One region of the Kitasatospora sp. NPDC030952 genome, then DNA from elsewhere that is predicted to be linked to it. Evidence: riboswitches for the same ligand, from Rfam matches in the RefSeq annotation. Region 1 holds a riboswitch; the other holds the start of a gene.
The links. Region 1 has a riboswitch for cyclic di-AMP ahead of ACZ47G_RS33785 (M23 family metallopeptidase). Riboswitches for the same ligand answer to the same signal wherever they lie in the genome.

Region 1 (3,971 bases):
AGGTAGAGCTCGATCTGGTCGGCGCAGGTCTCCCGGTCACGCGGTTCGAAGGGGAGGTAGCGGGTCACCTCCGGGTCGCCGAACAGCGCGTGCAGCGCGTCCACTTCCGCCGGGGTGTGGTGGTACTCGCGGACGGCGAGCCGGGGGCCGGTGAGACGTACGGGGACCATGGCTGCCGACCCTATCCCCGTCCGGCGGCTACCGTTCGGAACATGAACGACGAAGACCTGCGACTCGCCCCGCGCACCAGGGCCGCCGACCTGCTCGCCTGGGCGGCCGGGCAGGACCGGGCGCCGGTGGCCGAGAGGCCGCTGCGCACGGTGCTGGCGCTGCTGGAGCTGGGCGAGGGCAGGATGCACGACGGCTGGCCCGAACTGACCTCCGACGCGGTGGAACACCTGCTGTACGAACGGCTCCACCTCTACGTCCAACCCGACCCGGAACAGGACCCGTTCGCCTACGGCGAGGCCGTCCGGCTGCTGGTCGACCACCAGCGGGCGGCGAAGCGGCTCAACGCCAAGCGCCAGGAGCGGCTGCACGCCGAGGCCGAGTGGCAGGGCGAGGTCGCCGTCGGGCTGCTGCGCCGCGCCGACCTGGTGACCTGGCCCCGGCTGTACGCGGTGCTGCTGCACGCCCACGGGGTGGACGTCACGGACCCGGCGGCCGTCCGGGACTGGCTGGCCGGCTTCGCCGGGCTGGGCGAGGAGGAGCGGCTCGCCGGGTACGAGGCGCTGACGCCGACCGGCTGGCTGGACGATCCGGACGAGCAGGGCTGGGGGCCGGGCCGGGTGCTGTCGGTCGGCATGGCCACCGACGGCGCGCGGCGGCTGCTGGAGCAGGGCCTGATGCGGCGCAGCTACCGCAACCTGGCCGAGCTGAACGCGCTGGGGCGGCCGATGCCGGACGAACTGGCCGGGGACTTCGAGGACTTCGAGGCGGCCGCGGCCGAGGTGGCGCTCGACCTGCTCGGCGACTGGACGGTGCCCGGGCTGCCGCGGCTGCTGGTGGAGGAGTTCCCCGAGCTCGCGCCGGAGCCGGGACCGGCCGAGATCGACGCGTACCTGGCGCAGCTGCCGCCGGAGTGACGCGTACCCGGCGCAGCTGCCGCCGGAGTGAGGTGCCGCGGAGGCCCCGGACGCGGGTGCGTCCGGGGCCTTCGACGGTGGCTACGGGGTGAGGCCGCGCTGCTGGAGCCAGGTCTCCGGGTCGACCGGGGCGCCGCCGTCGGGGCGGACCTCCAGGTGCAGGTGCGGGCCGGTGACGTTGCCGGTCGCGCCGACCTTGCCGATCTGCTGGCCGGCGGTCACCTTGCCGGAGCCCTTGATGATCGAGGAGAGGTGGCAGTACCAGATCTCGGTGCCGTCGGGCAGGGTCTCGACGATCCGGTAGCCGTACGAGCCGGACCAGCCGGCCGAGGTGATGGTGCCCTGGCCGACCGCGAAGACCGCGGTGCCGGTGTCGGCGGCGAAGTCCAGGCCGGTGTGCAGGTGGGCCCAGTAGCGGGCGCTCTGGCCGTAGTGGGCGGAGAGGTTGTAGTCCTTCACCGGCAGGGTGAGGGCGGCGGCCTTGGCCCGCTCGACCTCGTCGGCGGCGCGCTTGGCCTCCGCCTCCTTGGCGGCGGCCTTGGCCTCGGCCTCCTGGGCGGCCTGCAGCCGGGCGCCCTCCTCGGCGGCGGTGCGCTGGCTGTCGGCCTGCTGCTGGATGCGGGCGGCGAGCGCGAGGCCGGGGTCGGCGGCCAGGGCGACGGGCGACTCGTCCGGGGCCTCGACGGCGGGCGCGGCGGCCGGGGTCGCGGAGGCGAAGCCGGTGGCGCCCAGGGTGGCGGCGACGGCGGTGACGCCGAGCAGCGGGGAGGCTCCGCGGGTCTGACGCGGCATCCGGTGGCGGTTGGCCTCGGCCTCCGGGGCGAACGCCTCCGGGCCGTCCGGGCCGGGGTGGTCGAGGAGCTGGGTACCGGCTGCGGGGCCGGCCGGGTGTGCCGGGGTGTGCGTCGACGCCACGGAGGCGCGCTCCTTTCCTTCCTTCGCGCCTACCGGGTTAGCTGACGGGTTCGGAGCAGGAAGGTCTCCTACGGCCGGGCCGGGGCCCCGCCGATTCACCCCAAGGAACGTGGTTCCCCGGCTCCCTGACCTGCCCGGAGGCCGGCCGGTGGGATTAGGCGACGGCGCACGGTGCCGTCTGGGTACGGCGTTGACGACCGCGCTGCGTTATCAAACGTTAATCCTAGGAGGCCCTGATTCCAAGCCATCCGTCCGGGACGGCTGGGGAACAGGTGATCGGTCGTCAACGAACGGCCCTTCATTCGCCAGGCCCATCTGAGTACTCCTACTCATGTGCGACCGGCCCGCTCGCCGCATCCTGGCGCCATGAACGCACCGATGCAGTCACGGACCACGGCCGCGTACTACGTCCAGGCCGTCCTCTCCTTCACCATCTCCGGCACCGCCCTCGCCGCCGGGATCGCCTACCTGCCCGTCGGCGGCTGGACCCGGGCCTTCCTCGGGATCGGCCTCCTCTACACCGTCACCTCCACCTTCACGCTCGCCAAGGTGATCCGGGACCGGCAGGAGTCCTCGGACACCGTCGCCCGGGTCGACCAGGCCCGGCTGGAGAAGCTGCTCAGCGAGCACGACCCGTTCAGGGTCGAGGGGGTCTGAGCGGATCCGGGAAGGGCCCTTGACGGCTAAGGCTATTAGCCTTAGCTTTATGGCTATCGGAAGCAATCGCCAGCACCGAGCGAGCCAGCGGAGGCCCACCATGACCGGCACCACCACCCCGAGCACCCAGTACCTCGACGTCCCCGGCGGCCGCCTCGCGTACGACGACACCCGGCAGGGCGACGGCACCCCCGTCGTCCTGCTCCCCGGGATGCTCGACTCCCGCCGCGCCTACCGGCACCTGCACCCGCTGCTCACCGCCGCCGGCCAGCGGGTCATCACCATGGACCTGCGCGGCTTCGGCGAGTCCTCCATCGTCTGGGACGACTACGGCCCGGCCGCCGTCGCCACCGACGTCCTCGCCCTGCTCGACCACCTCGGCATCGAACGGGCCGTCCTGGTCGGCCAGTCCTACACCGGCGCGACCGTCGTCAAGGTCGCCGGGGACGCCCCCCAGCGGGTCGCCGGGATCGCCCTGATCGACGCCTTCGTCGAACACCGGACCAACGCCCTCATGCGGAGCGTCATGGTCGCGATGGGCGCCGCCATGGTCCAGTGGCCCGGAGTCTGGGGCTTCTACCTGCGCAAGATGGCCTTCCCCGGCCCCCGCCCCGCCGACCTCGACGGCTACGTGGACGGACTGGTCGCCGCCCTGCGCACCCCCGGCCGCAAGACCGCCACCCGCGGCCACGTCACCGGCGACTCCGCGCCGATCGGCTGGACCGCGGCCGTCCGCTGCCCCGCCCTCGTCCTGATGGGCAGCAAGGACCCCGACTTCCCGAAGCCGGAAGCCGTCGCCGACCTCCAGGCCGAGAAGCTCGGCGCGCGGAAGGTCATGATCGAGGGCTCCGGGCACTACCCGATGGCCGACAACCCCCGGGCCGTCGCCGACGCCCTGCTGCCCTTCCTGGCCGAACTCGCCTGATCCCCCGCCTGCCCCGCCCCCACCGCCGCACGGAGAGCCCGAAGCCATGCCCCGCGTAGGACTGACCCCCGACCAGGTCGTCGACCACGCCCTCGCCCTCATCGACGACCAGGGCGCCGAAGCCCTCACCCTCGCCTCCGTCGCCACCCGCGCCGGAGTCGCCACCCCCTCGCTGTACAAGCACGTCAGCGGCGGCCTCGCCGAACTGCGGCGGCTCGTCGCCGTCCGGGTCACCGAGGAACTCGCCGACCGGCTCGCGGAAGCCGCCGTCGGCCGCAGCGGGGACGACGCGGTCACCGCCGTCCTGCGCGCCTACCAGGACTACGCCACCGAACACCCCCACCGCTACGCCGCCCTCCCCCAGGCCCCCCAGCCCGACGACGACCTCA
Region 2 (3,971 bases), on a different contig from region 1:
CCGCGGTACTCGGCCCCGGCCACGGTGGCGAGGTCCCCGCGCAGCTGGTTGAGCTGGTCCTGGGCGGCGGCGACCTCGCCCTGGAGGATCGTGGTCTCGCCGAGCAGCCGCTTCTGCGCCTCCTGGGCGGCGTTGTACTTCTCCGACGCCTGCTCGGCCTCGTCGTACAGCTGATCGACCTGAGCCTTGACGTCCTTGCGGTCGGGCGCGTCCGGCGCGCCGGGGGTGGCCTGGGCGCTGCCGGCGGTCGCCACGCCCAGGGCCGTGGTGGCGGCCGCGGTCAGTACCAGCGCACGGGCGAGCAGTTGGGAACGACGGTGCACGGGCATGGCGGCAGCGGCTCCATTCCTGCGGCGCGGCCCCGCGGCCGCGCCCTGCTGGGCGGCCGTCGAGCGGGAGTCCGGTGGCAGACGTTAGCGAGTCCGGGCAAGTGAGTCCAAACCCCTACCGACCCGAATATTTGACCCCTATTCGGACACCAGGCCGAGCAGCCGGAAAAGCCGCAGGCCCGGCCCTCCGTGACGGAGGACCGGGCCCGTGAACCTTCGAGCGGGGATCAGACCCGGACGATGGAGGCCAGCGGCATGTTGGAGACGGCCTCGTAGCGGACCGACGCACCCGGCTTGGGCGCGTGCAGCACCTGGCCGTTGCCCGCGTAGATGCCGACGTGGTGGGCGTCGCCGTAGAAGATCAGCATGTCGCCGGGCTGGGCCTGGGAGATGTCCGAGCCGATCCGGGTGCCGGCGCCGGCCTGCTCCTGGGAGGTGCGCGGCAGCGACACACCGGCCTGGTTGAACGCCCAGACCATCAGGCCGGAGCAGTCGAAGGAGCCGGGGCCGGTGGCGCCCCAGACGTACGGGCTGCCGACCTTGGTGGCGGCGGCGGCCAGCGCGGCCGCGCCGTGCGAGCTGCCCGGGGCGACCTTGACCGGCGCGGCCGCGGCGCCCGAGCCGAGGTCGCTGCGGCTGCTGTCGCGCGAGGCGCGATCGGCCGGCTGGCTGGCCTTCGCGGCGGCGTCCGCCTTGGCCTTGGCGTCGGCGGCGGCCTTGTCCTCGGCCGCCTTGAGCGCCTGGCGCTCCTGCTCGGTCAGCGTGTTGAGCAGGTCCTGGGCGGCCTTCAGCTTGTTCTGGACCTCGTCCTTGGAGGCCTTCAGCTGCGTGGTGGTGGCTTCCAGCTCGCCGAGCTTGCTCTGGGCCTCGGTGCGGTCCTGGTCCAGCTTGCGCTGCTGGTCCTGGAGCTGCTTCAGCTGGTTCTTCTGGGTGCTGCCGGCCTGGTTGAGCGCACCGGCCTGGTTCAGGAAGTTGTCCGGGCTGGAGGAGAGCATCAGCTGGACGGTCGGGGATATCCCACCGTTGCGGTACTGCTCGCCCGCGATCTCGGCGAGGCCGCCCTGCAGGTCGGTCACCTGAGCCTGCTGCCGGGCCACCTGGTCCTGCATGCCGGAGACCTGCTTCTCCAGCTCCTGCTGCTTCTCCTGGGCGGCGTTGTACTTCTCGGTCGCCTGCTCGGCCTGCTCGTTGAGCTGGTCGACCTGCTCCTTGACCTGGTCCTTGGTCGGCTGCGGGTCGGCGTGCGCGCCGGTCTGCGCGGAGAGCGCGACGGCGGCGGCGGCGAAACCGGTCAGGATCGAGACACGGGCGCGACTGGCGGGCTTGGGACGACGATGGGACGCCACGAAGGCGGACTCCTTCTTCCTACATCCGCCTACCGGGTGAGCTGACGGGTTCGGGCCGGAAGCATGCCCTACGGCGCCTCACCGGCCTCACCTGCGGCCGACCTGGCGCCGATTCACCCCGGAGGAACGTGGTTCCCCGGCTCCGCTCCGCAGCGCCCCCGACTACTGGGCTCCCCTGTCGGGCAGTCGCTTCGACCTGCCCCGCTGTTTCGCGAACTCGACGGTAACCACCGCCGCCACCCAGGCTGGGTGATCGACAGTGCGGTGGTTCGAGGCACGACCCTAGTAACTGAACCGTGATCCGTTCAAATCCTTGTCAGAAAAAAGACGGAAGATCACCCATGTTCTTTTGTGAAAATGACTGATGGTGATCGCCGCCGCACGCAAAGCTGATCGACTCTCACCGATCGGCACTGAGGCGGGCGAACCCGAAGCGCCACCCCCCTCGGGAGGTGGCGCGGATCACAGGGCCGGAGCCGGCCCTTCGGGCGTGTCGGCTCGTCAGATCCGGCGGATCGTGTTGATCGGCATCGCGTCGGCCTTCATCACCTTCACCACGTCACCGGTGTGCGGCGCGTGGACCACCATGCCGTTGCCGATGTACATCGCGACGTGGTGCATGTCGCCGCCGTAGATCACCAGGTCCCCGGGCTGGGCGGTGGACAGCGTCACGGCGGTCCCGATGTGGCCCTGCTCCTGCGAGGTGCGCGGCAGCGAGACGCCGGCCTGGCCGTACGCCCAGACCATCAGACCCGAGCAGTCGAAGGTGCTCGGCCCGGTGGCGCCCCACACGTACGGCGAACCCTGCTTGCTCATCGCCTTGGCGACGGCCACGGCCGCGTAGCCGCTGGCCGGCGGAAGACTGCTGAGGTCGACCCGGTCGGCGCCGCGCGAGGCGCGGTCGTCCTGCTGCTGCTGGGCCTTCAGCGCGGCACGGTCGGCGGCGCTGAGCGAGTTCAGCAGGTCCTGGGCGGTCTTCAGCTTGGTGTTGACGTCCGTCTTGGCCTGGTTCAGGTCCTTGGTGGTGGAGTCCAGCGAGGCCAGCACGGCGGCCGCCTCGCTCTTCTCCTGGTCCAGCCGGCGCTGCTGGTCAAGCAGGCCCTTGAGCGCCTCGGTCTGGGTGGTGCTGGCCTGCTGGACGCTCGACGCCTTCTCCAGGTAGCCCGACGGGTCCGAGGAGAGCATCAGCTGGACGGACGGGTCGATCCCGCCGGTGCGGTACTGCTCGCCGGCGACCTGGGCCAGGCCGGTCTGCAGCTGGCTCATCTGGTCCTGGCTGCGGGCCACCTGGTCCTGCAGCTGGTCGGCCTGCTTGCGGAGCTGGTCCGCGCGCTCCTTGGCGCCGTTGTACTTCTCCGCCGCCTGCTCCTGCTCCTGCTGGAGCTGGTCGATCTGCGCCTTGACGTCGCTGGTGTTCGGCTGCGGCGCGGCGTGCGCGGCCACCTGGGCGGAGAGGGCGACCGCGGTCGCAGCGGCCGCGGTGAGCACGGAGACCCGCGCGCGGCTCGGCTGCTTGGGACGGCGGTGGGAGGCCAAGGGACCCGCTCCTTCTTCCAACGGACTCACCTGTTCGGGTGAGATACCGGAAAATAGGTTTGACGCCAGACCCTAGTGAAGATCTACCCGTTTTGCCACTCCCCCGAAGGCGTGAACTCCGGTTCTCGCACTGACTTCACCGGATCCGCACACCTGCCCGACGACGGCACTGACCTGCTGTCACGCCGCCCGGGCCGCTGGTCAGGGCCGGGCCAGCCGGTTCAGCAGCAGCACCGAGGCCACCGGGCGCGCGCCCGCCTTCCGCACGCCGTCCGCGACCTCCCGGTCGGTGGAGACCACCACCACCGGACGGCCCTGCGGCTCGGCCCGGACCAGACGGCGGATCAACTCGTCCGCGGTCTCGCCGGTCCGACTGAACCGTACCCGCACCCCGCGCGGTGGCGCCATGATGACCGGGACGTCCAGGTCCTGCCCGTCGAACACACAGGTGACCTCCGCCTGGGTGCGCTGGGCCAGCATCGCCAGCCCGCCCAGCAGCCGGATCCGCTGCTGCTCCAGCGGCAACGTCGGGTACCCGGTCTTGGTCACGTTGTAGCCGTCCACCACCAGGTGCACCTGGGGGATCGCCAGCAGCTGGTCCAGCAGCGCCGGGTCGTCGTCGGCCAGGCCGCGCCGGGCCACGTCGTGCGGCGAGGCCGCCCCCGGCACCACCGCCTCCACCAGGTCCGCCGGGCGGATCTGGGAGACCGGCAGCGCCAGCTCGCGCTGCAGCCCCTGAGCCGACTGCAGCACGGTGTCC

Region 2: it holds a riboswitch for cyclic di-AMP, as region 1 does, so the genes downstream of both, ACZ47G_RS28385 (NlpC/P60 family protein) here and ACZ47G_RS33785 (M23 family metallopeptidase) in region 1, are expected to answer to the same signal.

What each region holds. Positions count from the first base shown of each region.
Region 1 is NZ_JBVIFM010000027.1:104,464-108,434, reverse strand. Features, by position in the region: gene ACZ47G_RS33795 (GNAT family N-acetyltransferase) at 1-170, opposite strand, end outside; gene ACZ47G_RS33790 (hypothetical protein) at 213-1,085, shown strand; gene ACZ47G_RS33785 (M23 family metallopeptidase) at 1,167-2,000, opposite strand; cyclic di-AMP (ydaO/yuaA leader) riboswitch at 2,013-2,171, opposite strand; gene ACZ47G_RS33780 (YiaA/YiaB family inner membrane protein) at 2,367-2,657, shown strand; gene ACZ47G_RS33775 (alpha/beta fold hydrolase) at 2,758-3,582, shown strand; gene ACZ47G_RS33770 (TetR/AcrR family transcriptional regulator) at 3,629-3,971, shown strand, end outside.
Region 2 is NZ_JBVIFM010000019.1:39,030-43,000, reverse strand. Features, by position in the region: gene ACZ47G_RS28390 (C40 family peptidase) at 1-329, opposite strand, end outside; gene ACZ47G_RS28385 (NlpC/P60 family protein) at 557-1,675, opposite strand; cyclic di-AMP (ydaO/yuaA leader) riboswitch at 1,686-1,840, opposite strand; gene ACZ47G_RS28380 (C40 family peptidase) at 2,177-3,211, opposite strand; gene ACZ47G_RS28375 (NYN domain-containing protein) at 3,413-3,971, opposite strand, start outside.